Linked DNA regions of Shimia isoporae. The protein of the gene in region 1 interacts with the protein of each later gene in a pairwise test. Links are inferred from orthologs where the notes say so. Each region holds a gene or a part of one and is shown on either strand. Other genes may lie near its edges.

Region 1 (6,351 bases):
TTGAACTTCCCTGTTTTGCGTTATTGCCGGTGTCTGTGTTTCGTTGAGTATCAAGTTGGGGGCGAAATGCGGCTGAAATGGCGCGAATTGTGTCAAATTCGCGGTAAATTTGGCTAAAATTGGAAACACAGCATTCGGGCCCGGGCAACGATGGTTGCCGGGCTAACCCCCTTAAAACTGTCCCGCAGGGCCACCAAACACCAGCAAAATAAGGCTCGCTGTGTATCCGGAGGCGACTGCCCCTCTATGTCCGGTCCCTAATCCGGACGAGCTGCGCGTTTTGGACGTCTTGGCCCAATTTGCGCGGCCTGTAGTTTTCTTAACGTCGATTCTGGCCCCGATTGGGGCGCGAGTCGGGCGATTTGGAGAATCGCCTGACCATTTTGTGGCAAATCAGGTGCGCGATCAGCGCAGGATCATCTCCAGCGGCCACTGGATTTCGTGAGAAAGCTCGACATTGAAAGTCTGACCGGCTTCTAAAGTGTGCGCCCACATCAGTATGCCGCGCTGATCCTCGTATTGCGGATTCGTGGGCGTGGGAGTTGCCTGACTGGAAATCAGGAGATCCTGTTGCTCGGAGTACGGCACGCGACCGATAAGACGCAGGGCCCAAGATTGGTCAGTAAGGTTCTCGGCTGCAAGAATGCGTGTTTCGGTTTGCTGGTTGCGGGATGTCAGCACGCCTTTGTCGCCGGTGACTTTTTGAGTGACCGTGTCCGTAAGCCGCAGCCCGGGAATCGCGCCGAAGGATAGTTTGACGTCATCGCCTGCCGCCACCAATGGCATTTCATTTTGGGTGACAAACACGTCATTGAGATAGAAGTCGGCGGCTCCGTTCAGGATCAGCTCGCCGGAGGTGTTGACGCTTTCGGCCATGACAAAAGCGGTTTCGTCCCGCATCGGGTTGGCAAAGGCGTAGACATCTGAGGTGAGGTCGATTGTATCCAACGCGAGGCGAAGTGCCTCGGTGCCCGAGTTGATCGAGACCGGCGTCGGATAGACGTAGGTGGCGTTGATACCGTCGTCAAAGGTTGGGATGGCAGCGGTTTCCATCACCGGTTCCGCCATTTGGCTTTCGGCTTCGTCGACCATAGCCAGACGACCGGCATTTTTTGGCATTACCGGTTGAGGTGTCTCGATGCGCCGCCGCCATGGAGCCAAGCCGGAAGGGGATGCCTGTGCGTTGGGGCGGCTCGTGGAGAGGGTGACGTCTACGTCGTTCCAATCCTCGCCGGTGTCCTGAAAGACAAAGACATTGCGATGAATGCGCAGTTCCGGAGCCTCACCGGTTGTGAGGTGCAAATCATAAACGGGTTGCCAGCCAGCGTCCCAATCGGTGCGGTGCACCAGTGTTACAGAGCCGTTGATTGGCTGGTCCGAGGACACTTCGGCGGCGAGCATGGATTTTTCGGTTTCTGGCGGCGTGAGGGCTTCTACGGTTGCGCGGGCATCGGACAGAGCTTCAGCCAAGTCTTCGAGGGTCTGTTCAAACGCGCGGGCCGCGCGCTGCGACGCTGCTGCCTCCTGTCGTGCTTTGAGCGTTTCCTGTCCGATGATGGCTAGGGTTTGTGTCAGGGCTTCGGGGCTGGCCGCATCCTGAGGACTTTGCAGGCGATTTAGATATCCAAGGCGGGCATTTGCCGCATCGGCCTGCATCAGCACGTCGGCCTGCTCGTCGCGGGTCGCGCGCAGGGCGGCCTCGATCCGGTCGACTTCGGCTTTGGCGGCTTCAAGCGTTGCGCTGTCCAATTCAGCGATCGGCGGCACCTTGGCAAAGCGCACTGTAACCGCGCCAAGCGTCGCGCCGTCGATGGCGACCCGTACGGTGGTTGGATCGATCTCTTCGGGCAGGTTGGTGATCAGCAGGTCATGAGAGCCCGCAGGGGCGGTGAATGTGGCCGTGCGGGTCAGAGTGGCGCCGTCGGCATAGAGAGTGGCGGCGGAAACTGGCGCGCTCAGTGGAATTGTGTCCGCCCAGAGCGGCAAGGCAAAGGTGGTCAGGGCGACGGGGAGAAAATGTCTGGTCATGAAAAAGCCTTTCGGTACGGGTTGCCTCAAAGGGAACACGTGTCGAGGAAGGCTGGCAAGTCAGTGGTGCCTGAGCTGCATGGATCGGCGGAGCAGTGCTTGTTTTGGCGAGGTGCAACGAATTGACGTCAGGCGCCTCCAGGATACGGCAACAAAAAAGGCGCTCCGAGCGGAGCGCCTTTTGTATTCTCGTTTCTGACAGGGCTTAGCCCTTTTTCAGCACTTCGCGGCCAAGCGTCTCGGCAATCTGTACGGCGTTCAGCGCCGCGCCTTTGCGCAGGTTGTCAGAGACACACCAAAGGTTGATGCCGTTTTCGACCGTGCTGTCCTGACGGATGCGCGAGATGAAGGTGGCGAAGTCGCCAACACATTCTTTCGGGGTGACGTAGCCACCGTCTTCGCGCTTGTCGATCACCATAATACCGGGCGCCTGCCGCAGGATGTCGCGTGCTTCATCCTCATCAAGGAAATCCTCGAATTCGATGTTGATCGATTCCGAGTGACCCACAAAGACCGGTACGCGGACGCAGGTCGCGGTGACTTTGATGTCCTTGTCGACAATCTTTTTGGTCTCGGCGACCATTTTCCACTCTTCTTTGGTGGACCCGTCATCCATGAATACGTCGATATGCGGGATCACGTTGAAGGCGATTTCCTTGGTGTAGACCTTTGGCGGCACATCGTTGACGGGGTTGTAGACGGCTTTGGTCTGTTCCCACAGTTCGTCCATCGCGTCCTTGCCGGAGCCGGACACGGATTGGTAGGTCGAGACAACAACGCGCTTGATCTTTGCGCGGTCGTGCAGCGGTTTCAGAGCGACAACCATCTGCGCCGTGGAGCAGTTCGGGTTGGCAATGATGTTTTTCTTGGAATAGCCGTGGATCGCATCCGCATTACACTCGGGCACGATCAACGGTACGTCCGGGTCGTAGCGGTAGAGCGAGCTGTTGTCGATGACGACACAGCCGGCGGCCGCTGCGATGGGGGCGTATTTCTTGGTGGCGTCTGACCCGATGGCAAACAGCGCCATATCCCAACCGGAGAAATCGAATTGCTCGATGTCCTGGGTTTTCAGGGTTTTGTCGCCGAAGGTGACTTCGGTGCCAAGCGAACGGCGGCTGGCCAAAACGGCAAGCTCGTCCACCGGAAACTGGCGTTCCGCCAGGATGTTCAGCATTTCGCGGCCCACATTGCCCGTGGCGCCAGCGACGACGACGCGATAACCCATGGTAGGTCTCCATTGTTTAGGACGCGCTCTCTTAGCCGCGTTTTTCCCTAAGAAAAAGGGGGCGGATGGCGAAAATTGCTGATGTGGCGTATTTGCGTTTGCGATTGATGCGCAGGTTTCCGCTTTAGCGGATTAATCGGTGCTGTCGCGGGAAAACAGGTAAATCGCGAGGCCGAAAATCAAGAGGGCCGCGAATCCTCCGAACAGAACCTGATAGGCCAGGGTCGGATCTGTGGGCGCAATGGCAGCGTGCAGACGCCCGGACCCGAATTGCGCGACCCCAACGCCACCAATGCCGAAAAGGTTCATGAGCGTGACACCGCGTCCTGTAAGATGGGGCGGGAAAAAGCTGCGTGCGTGGGCAATGACAACGGGAAAGGCCCCGCCAAAAAATCCCATGGCTGAGAGAAGCGCGACCGAGAGGACCGCATTTTTTTCCACGAATGGCACAAGGGCAAGCAATGCCACGACCATCATTGAGCTGCCGCCGAAGATCACCCATTTGCGTGTCCCGAAAATGCGGTCCGCAGGCCCGTAGGCGAGTGTACCGAGGATCATGGCAATCCCCATGACAAGCGTGGCCTGCCCGATGCCGACAGTCGACATAGCAAAGACATCATCCAGATATGGCCCGATCCAAAGGCCGCGGATTGCGGCGGTGGGCATATAGTTCACAAACATGAAGGGGATGATGAACCACAGAACCGGCATTTTGAGCAGGTCCAGCACAGAACCTTTTTCTTCGCTGTCGATTTTTGGAGGGTCTTGCACCATTTGCCAAAGTCCGACGGCGATCGCCGAACTCATCGCTGCCAGCGACCAGAGGGTTGCGCGCCAGCCAAAGGTTTCCACAGCAAAGGCCGTTGGGTAAGCCGCGACGAGGTTTCCGACCGAGCCGACACCCAGCATGAGCGCCGCAAGTGTCGCGAATTTGGCCGGAGGATAGCTGCGCGCGAAAATAAAGTAGCTGGCCATGAGCACCGGCGAGCAGCCGACGCCGATCAGACCCATGGCGATCGAGACATGAATGGGTTGCGTGGCAAGTGCAAACAGCGCGGCGCCTCCGCCGCCGCCAACCAGCAGAAGGACAGCGGACGTGCGACGGGGGCCGTATTTGTCGAGCCAAGCCCCAACGGGAATTTGCATGGCCGCAAAGATCAGGAACCAGAGGCCTGACGCAAAAGCGAGGTCGGCCGGAGTTGCACCGATATCCGCCTCAAGGACCTGGGTCAGCACCGCCAGAAAGGCGCGAAAAAACTGGCTGAGCACATAAGCAAGGCACAGCAGGATCATATCGTTGCGCATGAAGTCTCTCTCCCTGAGGCGCGACTTGATCCGAAAGGCGGAGGAATGACAAGGGGCCATTGTGCGGCTGTGTTCACGCGAGTGTGCAGCAATGTGTAAACACCAAAACTTGCGCCACACCGTAATGGTGCCATCTGGCTTTTCAGGGAGGGGTTCCAAAAAGGGGCTCTAGGACAATGTTTTTCAATCAATCAACGCAGGACTATTACGAAAATCTGCCGCGCACGGATGATTTCGACAGCCTGAGTGATCTGAAGCGGTATGTGCCGCTTCCGGATGATTGGGTTGTAGGGGTTGCCGATGTTGTCGGGTCGACCCACGAAATCGCACGCGGGCGGTACAAGGTCGTGAACATGGTCGGCGCGGCCGTGATTTCCGCGCAGATCAACGCCGCACAAGGTGCTGCGCTTCCCTTTGTGTTTGGCGGTGACGGGGCAGGTTTTGCAGTCTGGCCGACACAGCGGCGGGCGGCAGAACGGGCATTGGATTCTGTTCGGCGCTGGGCGCGCAAAGAATTCGAAATCGAATTGCGGGTTGCCATGGTGTCCGTTGCAGATGTGCGGGCGGCAGGGCGTGACGTGCGCGTGGCCCGCTATGCGCCGAGCAAGGGCGTGGATTATGCAATGTTCTCTGGCGGTGGTCTCGCCTGGGCCGAAGCACAGATGAAAGCAGGCCACATGGGGGTCGATGAGGACACGGCGGTAGAAGACACGCCGGATCTCACCGGGTTGAGCTGTCGTTGGTCGAATGTGAAGTCGGAACGCGGTGCCATCCTGTCGCTCGTGGTTGAGCCGCAAGAGGACGTGCCGGAAGCATGTTTCGCGAAGATCGCGGAGGCCGTTCTTGAGGCCAGCCAGACAGAGCCTCGCGCAATGCACCCTGTACCTCGTGTCGGGCCGGAGGCGCGTTTTCCACCACCGGGGATGACGATTGAAGCACGGGTGCGCCAAGGTGGTCCGGTCGCATGGAAGCTGGGAAAGCTGCTTGTCGAGAACATGCTGATCTGGGCGCTGATGAAGTCCCGTGGTGTCGGCAACTTCGACCCCACAGCCTACCGTGCGGAAGTGGCCGAGAATGCGGATTTCCGAAAGTTCGACGATGGGTTGAAGATGACGCTTGATTGCGACGCGGAAACGCAGGCGCGGATAGAAAAGGTGTTGCGCAAGGCAAAATCCGCGGGGTTGGTGCGTTACGGTTTGCACGCGCAGTCAGAGGCGATGATGACCTGTTTTGTACCCTCGGCCACTGAAAGCAACCACATGCACTTTGTGGATGGTGCCGCCGGTGGTTATGCGCAGGCAGCCGCGCGGCTTTGAGCCGCGCGGTCGGGAGCCGTGTCAGGTTCTGCCTTGCCTGAGGCGGCCGACAATGCCTGTTGGGAAGAAGTAGACCGACAGGATGAACAGCACACCCAGCCACAGGAGCCAGCGGTCTGCATTCAGCAGTTCCGGCAGGATCGGAAGGGCTGAAACGGCACTGCCTGCAACGTCCATGAGGCCCTGCAGGTAGTTTTGCGCCAACACGAAGATGGTCGCGCCGATTACAGCACCATACATTGTTCCCATGCCTCCGATCACGACCATCAGCAGGATGTCGATCATGATCTCCATCGAGAGGGTGGTATCGGGCCCGACGTAGCGCAGCCAGATCGCGTAAAGCGCTCCTGCCAGAGCTGCTATGGCAGCCGAAAGGCAGGTGGCCGCGACACGGTAGTGCACGACTCTGTACCCGATGGCTTCGGCGCGGAAGTCGTTTTCGCGGATGGCGAGCAGAACCCGACCGAAGGGCGA
Region 2 (6,395 bases), on another replicon or contig:
ATGGGTGTCGATCAACGCCTTGAACGTGCCGTCGCCAACCCCGATCTGCAGGAATTCGTCCACATCGACCACAAGGATATAGTCCGCATCCTGCACCACAGGCTCGTGCTGCGCCCACATCAATGCACTCTTGTGCGGACCGCGCTTCATTACGCGATTGAACCGGTGATGGATTTCGCCCATGCGGTTCAGGTTGCGCAGGATCAGGTCGGTCTGATCGCTGCAATCATTGGTGAAAACCACAATGTCGGTCGCACCCAATGCTTTGTAATGCGCCACCCAGTCGAGGATATAGGCACCCTCGTCTTTCATGGTGGTGACAACTGTCACCTTTGGTGCAGCGGAATCGCCGCCGAATCCGAAGAAAGCCACTGTCTCTGCCTCATGCTCTTGGGCAGCTCATTTGACGGCCACCCCTGTATTGAGCGCAAATTAGCAAGCGGACGGGGCAGGCGTCTACATTTTTAATTGAATCAAGGGCTTTCGCGGCAGAAGAGTCACAGCCCGACTATTTGCGGAAATGTGTCGGCACGATGATCAAGGCGCCGACCGAGGAGATGATCGCATTCATCCCCGGACTGCCAAAACCGATGTGAAACATGCGCGAGATCATAAAAAACACGAACGCCCCACCCACGCAGATGATGATCGAGGGAATATAACCGTTGCGGGTGAAACCCGACCGTTCGGCCGCATATCCGATGATCCCCGCAATAATGACGGTTCCGAAAAAGGCAAAAAACATGCGTGTCTCCCTAAAGGGTCTGACCTGCTGTCAGCGGAAAGCCCCGCAGGAACGTCTGCGCATCCTGCCCGCCTTTGCCCGCGCGTTGCAAGCGCAGCAACTGCACCGCGCCAGAGCCGCACGCCACTGTCAGAGCTTCGTCCAAAATGGTGCCCGCTGCCCCGTTGCCGGCGACAACGTGCGACGCAAGCACCTTGACCCGCTGCCCCTCGATTTCGGTCCAGGCGCCCGGAAACGGCGACAGGCCACGAATTTTGCGATCCACCTCTTCCGCGGTTTCGCTCCAGTCGATTTTGGCTTCCGACTTGTCGATCTTTTCCGCGTAGGTCACGCCATCCTCTGGCTGTGGTTCGGGCGTTAGGTCATCCAGCAGCGCGAGCGTATCGACGATGGCTTCTGATCCAAGCACTGAAAGCCTGTCATGCAATTCCGCGGTGGTTTCTGTCTCGCCAATCGCAATTTCGCGCCGCAAAAGGACGTCGCCGGTGTCCAGCCCCGCATCCATCTGCATGATACAAACGCCAGTTTGCTTGTCTCCGGCCATAATCGCGCGATGGATTGGCGCCGCTCCGCGCCAGCGAGGCAGAAGGCTCGCATGAATGTTGAGGCAGCCTTTCGTTGGCGCATCCAGAATGGCTTGCGGCAGGATCAACCCATAGGCGACAACAACTGCAACATCCGCTTCCAGAGATGCAAACTCCGCCTGCGCAGTCTCGTTGCGCAAAGACACCGGATGACGCACGTCCAAACCCAACGCCTCGGCACGTGCCTGGACGGGTGTCGGTCTGTCTTTCTTGCCGCGTCCCGCGGGACGCGGCGGCTGGCAATAGACCGCGGCAATGTCGTGGCCCGCCGCGATCAGGGCATCCAAAACCGGTACCGAAAAATCCGGCGTTCCCATAAAAACAATACGCATCTGGTTCTCCTGCTCGGGGCCTTAGCGCAGCTTGCGCGCCTTGCGGATCAACATGTCCCGCTTGGTCTTGCTGAGATGGTCGAAATACATCTTCCCGTTGATGTGATCGATCTGGTGTTGCACCGAGGTCGCCCACAGACCGACAAAATCCTTCTCCACCGTCTCACCGTTCTCATCCATATAGCGCACGGTCACCGCGCGCGGGCGGCTGATCTTGGCCGAGACACCAACAAGGTTCGGGCTTGCCTCTTCGTGCTCGCGCGGCTGCACCGAGGCGTGCAGAATTTCGGGGTTCGCCATGCGCACCGGCTGATTGCCTTCCTCGGTGGCGTCCACCACCGCAAGGCGCAGCATCACGCCGATTTGGTTTGCGCCCATGCCCACACCGGGCATCGCGTACATCGTCTCGATCAGATCATCCCAAACCTGCCGCACCTCATCGGTGATCTCTGTCACCGGCTCGGCTGCGGTCCGAAGACGTTTATCTGGCCATGGAATGCAGCGACGAACAGTCATTTGAGAGCGTATCCTTCAAGTAGGGTTTTGCGCGTCATCGCGTCGAGACGGTCCAAAGTAACGATACCGTCCAGATGATCCATTTCATGCTGAATACAGCGGGCGGAAAAACCATCGAAGTCGCCGGTTTTTTCAACTCCGTTCTCGTCCCGCCAGACCACCGAGATCTGGGATGGACGCGCCACCGGCACCATCAGATCAGGGATGGAAAGACAGCCTTCTTCCACAGTCGACGAGCTGTCACTTCGGGCTGTGATCACCGGATCAACGAACACCATGGGCGTGCGATCACCTTCTTTCCAAGTGACGTCCATCACGAACAGACGCCGAAGGTCACCGACCTGCGGTCCCGCCAATCCCCGCCCAGGCGCTGCATACATGGTTTCCAGCATATCCGCCGCCAGCACACGGATGTCCGCGTCCCCCACAGCCTCACAGGCTGTGGACAGCCGGTCATCCGGCCAACGGACGATGGGGAGGACACTCATCCCCGTGCCAGCTCGCGCTTCATCTTCTGGGACTTGCGGGTCATCATCTGACGCTTCATTGGGCCAAGATAGTCGATGAACAGTTTGCCGTTCAGATGGTCGATCTCGTGCTGCACGCACGTCGCCCACAGCCCGTCAAAGTCTTTTTCCTGCGGATTGCCGTCCATATCGATCCAGCCGACGCGAACCTCTTTGGGGCGCGTCACCTCGGCAAACTGCTCGGGAATCGACAGACATCCCTCTTCATAGACGTTGGTTTCCTCGGAGCTGCTCAAAACCTCGGGGTTGAACATCACCACCGGCTCCGGCTCGCCTTCCTTAACACAATCCATCACGATCAACCTATCCAGAACACCGACTTGCGGCGCGGCAAGGCCGATACCGGGGGCGTCGTACATGGTTTCCAGCATGTCTTCGGCCAGATTGCGCAACTCATCGCTCAGGTCGGCAACGGGCGCACAGGCCTTTTTCAGGCGGGGATCGGGGTGGATCAGGATTTGGCGTTTCATGGCCTTCATCTAAGACAGCATTGCATTTGACGCAACGGGGTTGCGCACGGCCAGCAATCCGCTAGCGTCACATCGTTCATCCGCAGCAAAGGACCCCCAAATGAGCTTTGACGAGATCATCGACCGCTTTGGCACCCATTCCGTAAAATGGGACATGATGGAGCCGATCTATGGCGTGCCTGCCAAAGACGGAATCGCGATGTGGGTGGCCGATATGGATTTCCGCCCGCCGCAATGCGTGTCGGATGCTCTAGTCAAAATGAACGAGATGGGTGTCTACGGATACTACGGTGATGATGCCGCCTATCTGGACGCCATCCGCTGGTGGATGAAAGAGCGCCACAGCTGGGACGTCGCACGCAACGAGATTTTTACGACACACGGTCTGGTGAACGGCACCGCGATGTGTGTGGACGCCTTTACCAACGCGGGTGACGGCGTCGTTCTGATGACGCCGGTTTATCACGCCTTCGCCAAGGTCATCAAAGCCGCCGGTCGCGAAGTTGTCGAATGTCAGCTTGCACTGAACGAGGGTCGCTACGAGATGGATTTCGAGGCGTGGGATGCGCAAATGAAGGGGCATGAAACCATGCTCATTCTCTGCTCGCCCCACAACCCCGGCGGCCGCGTCTGGACCCGCGACGAATTGCAGGGCGTTGCCGAATTCTGCAAACGTCACGACCTCATTCTGGTAAGCGACGAGATCCACCACGATCTGGTCTTTGCAGGCAACACCCATATCCCGATGGCCAATGTGGACGAGACCATCATGGACCGCCTGGTGATGATGACGGCCACCACCAAGACCTTCAACATCGCGGGCAGCCACTCCGGCAACGTGATCATCCCCGATCCTGACCTGCGCGCCAAATTCGGCGGACGCATGGCGGCTCTGGGCCTGTCGCCCAACAGCTTTGGCCTCTTCATGGCCGAAGCCGCCTACTCGCCCGAAGGTGCGGCTTGGGTGGATGATCTGGTGGTCTATCTGGATGGCAACCGCAAACTGTTGGACACTGCGATTGCGGACATTCCGGGGCTGGCGTCCATGGCGCTTGAGGCCACCTACCTCAGTTGGGTCGATTTCTCCGGCACCGGCATGGGGCGCGAAGAGTTCACCCGCCGTGTGGAAAAAGACGCAAGGATCGCAGTGAACCACGGCCCGACGTTTGGCACAGGCGGCGAAAACTACCTCCGCTTCAACATCGCCACCCCCCGCGCGCGGGTGCAGGAAGCCTGCGAGCGACTTGCAGAAGCGTTTTCAGATTTGCAGTGATTTAGGCGCACCAGCGCCCGAACCAAGGGGTAAAAGCGAAGCGCCCGCGTTTTGCCGGAGGCAAACCTCCGGTTTGACGGGGGCGGTTCGGGCGCTAGCCAAAGCGTTGCTTTGGCTGTTGGGGGAGAAGAACCTTGTACCAAAAATGAACGCTGACAGCGTCACCAACAAAAGTGCGTTCCGAAATTTTCGTTACAATGGACGCTTGTTTCAAAGCTACGTCTAGCTATTTCGTTTCTCATCTTGGATTGAAGGCCAAGCACCAAATTTGATTAGGAGAGCTTCAAGCGATTCTTTTACTAAGTCACAGTAGTTTTCGTCAAAGGGCTCAGTCAGCGTCTTCTCCAAAGCGCTAAGAAGCGAGTTTAGGGCCCAAAGTCGCCATCATGTATTGCCGCAGTGTGCAGGTTTTCGCCGTTCTGTTCGTCTAGCGTTCGGGAAAGAAAGTTGAACAGAGTTAGAGCTGCGTCGGCATCAAGTTTTATCTCTACATCCATTCGGTTTCCAATTTAGCCTCGAAGCTTAACCCTCGCTGACTTGTGGAGTTTGGCAATTTCGGATCCCAAACTGCCATTCATCGAAGCCCCAGCTGCCCCGTAGTCTCACCAAAGAGCAGCGGTCAGCGAAAGCTACAACCTCAGCCCTCTTTCCCCAACAACGCTACCGGCGCTTCGCTTGCCCGTTCAAAATCCACCGGCGCGCGGTCGGTCGCCAGTGTGTGGCGCTTGAACTCGTAGCGCATCTCTCCGCCTTGCTCTTCAGAAGCCACAATCAGGCATTGGTAAAGCTGCTTTCCACCGTCATAGACATCGACCAGCCCGCGCAAATGCGGGGCGTCTTCGATGTCCAGCGTAAAGCCGTCATCCTCAAACCGGATCACGCGAAAGCTGCGGCCACCTGCCTCGACACGCAGTTTGTGGCGCTGCTTCATCGCTTTTTTGCGGGCGGCATCAAGGCCGGCCTGAACCTCTGGGGGCAAATAGGTGCTCATGACGAAGTCTCCGAATACACTGGTAAAAATCAGCGTCCATCACACCATGGTCAAGCCAAGAATTTGTAAACACGCGGTCTTTGGCGAAATGCCGCAGATCGGTCACGGTCTGTGCGCAGGCGCGCAGGTGTTTTGCGCTACCGTCTGTTTTTCCGCACAGATCCGGACGCTACATTGTCGTCAAACGACAGATAACGGAGAACAAGATGGGTCTTTTGGTAGACGGAAAATGGGTCGATCAATGGTATGACACCAAATCTTCCGGTGGAAAATTCGTGCGTTCCGCGAGTCAGTTTCGCAACTGGATCACCGCCGACGGATCCGCAGGTCCAAGCGGCTCGGACGGGTTCAAGGCCGAGAGCGGGCGCTATCATCTCTTTGTTTCCTATGCCTGTCCCTGGGCACACCGCACGCTGATCTTTCGCAAACTCAAAGGTCTGGAGGACCACATCGGGATGTCTGCCGTACATCCGGACATGCTGGGAGAAGGTTGGCACTTCGCAACAGATGATCACGGAGCAACAGGGGATATCCTGTACGGCCTGAGCCACGCGCACAACCTCTACACCAAGGCTGACCCGACCTATTCGGGGCGGGTGACGGTGCCGATCCTTTGGGACAAACAGCGCGAAACGATCGTAAGCAACGAAAGCGCCGAGATCATCCGCATGTTCAACAGCGCCTTTGATGGCATCACGGGCAACACAGACGACTATTGGCCCGAAGGCCACCGTGACGAAATCGAAGAGGTCAACGCCCGAATTTACGACACCCTGAACAACGGTGTCTACAAATCCGGATTTGCCACCACGCAAGAAGCCTATGACGCAGCCGTTCACCCGCTTTTCGACACGCTCGACTGGCTCGAAGAGCGTCTGTCACATCAGCGCTATCTCATGGGCGACGCACTGACCGAGGCGGACTGGCGGCTGTTCACCACATTGATCCGTTTTGATC

The links.
Region 2: the proteins of BXY66_RS00090 (region 1) and def interact in binary tests that used the Escherichia coli proteins (3 or more experiments, as listed by UniProt). The link is inferred for Shimia isoporae from one-to-one orthologs.

What each region holds. Positions count from the first base shown.
Region 1 is NZ_SMGR01000001.1:15,380-21,730, forward strand. The notes cover bases 1,246-4,151. They hold BXY66_RS00090 (aspartate-semialdehyde dehydrogenase), read right to left. Parts: upstream 3,257-4,151; coding sequence 2,234-3,256; downstream 1,246-2,233. Other genes in these bases: BXY66_RS00085 (DUF4139 domain-containing protein), read right to left, coding at 1,246-2,028; BXY66_RS00095 (MFS transporter), read right to left, coding at 3,389-4,151. Also shown: more of BXY66_RS00085, read right to left, coding at 406-1,245; more of BXY66_RS00095, read right to left, coding at 4,152-4,561; BXY66_RS00100 (DUF3095 domain-containing protein), read left to right, coding at 4,738-5,877; BXY66_RS00105 (branched-chain amino acid ABC transporter permease), read right to left, coding at 5,899-6,351.
Region 2 is NZ_SMGR01000003.1:217,171-223,565, forward strand. What follows is about bases 1,419-4,368. They hold def (peptide deformylase), read right to left. Parts: upstream 3,175-4,368; coding sequence 2,662-3,174; downstream 1,419-2,661. Other genes in these bases: fmt (methionyl-tRNA formyltransferase), read right to left, coding at 1,419-1,661; def (peptide deformylase), read right to left, coding at 1,683-2,177; def (peptide deformylase), read right to left, coding at 2,174-2,665; BXY66_RS15420 (MalY/PatB family protein), read left to right, coding at 3,275-4,368. Also shown: BXY66_RS15390 (glycosyltransferase family 2 protein), read right to left, coding at 1-372; BXY66_RS15395 (hypothetical protein), read right to left, coding at 509-745; more of fmt, read right to left, coding at 756-1,418; more of BXY66_RS15420, read left to right, coding at 4,369-4,447; BXY66_RS20710 (hypothetical protein), read right to left, coding at 4,813-4,944; BXY66_RS15425 (hypothetical protein), read right to left, coding at 5,085-5,438; BXY66_RS15430 (glutathione S-transferase family protein), read left to right, coding at 5,645-6,395. UniProt on the Escherichia coli protein: Removes the formyl group from the N-terminal Met of newly synthesized proteins. Requires at least a dipeptide for an efficient rate of reaction. N-terminal L-methionine is a prerequisite for activity but the enzyme has broad specificity at other positions.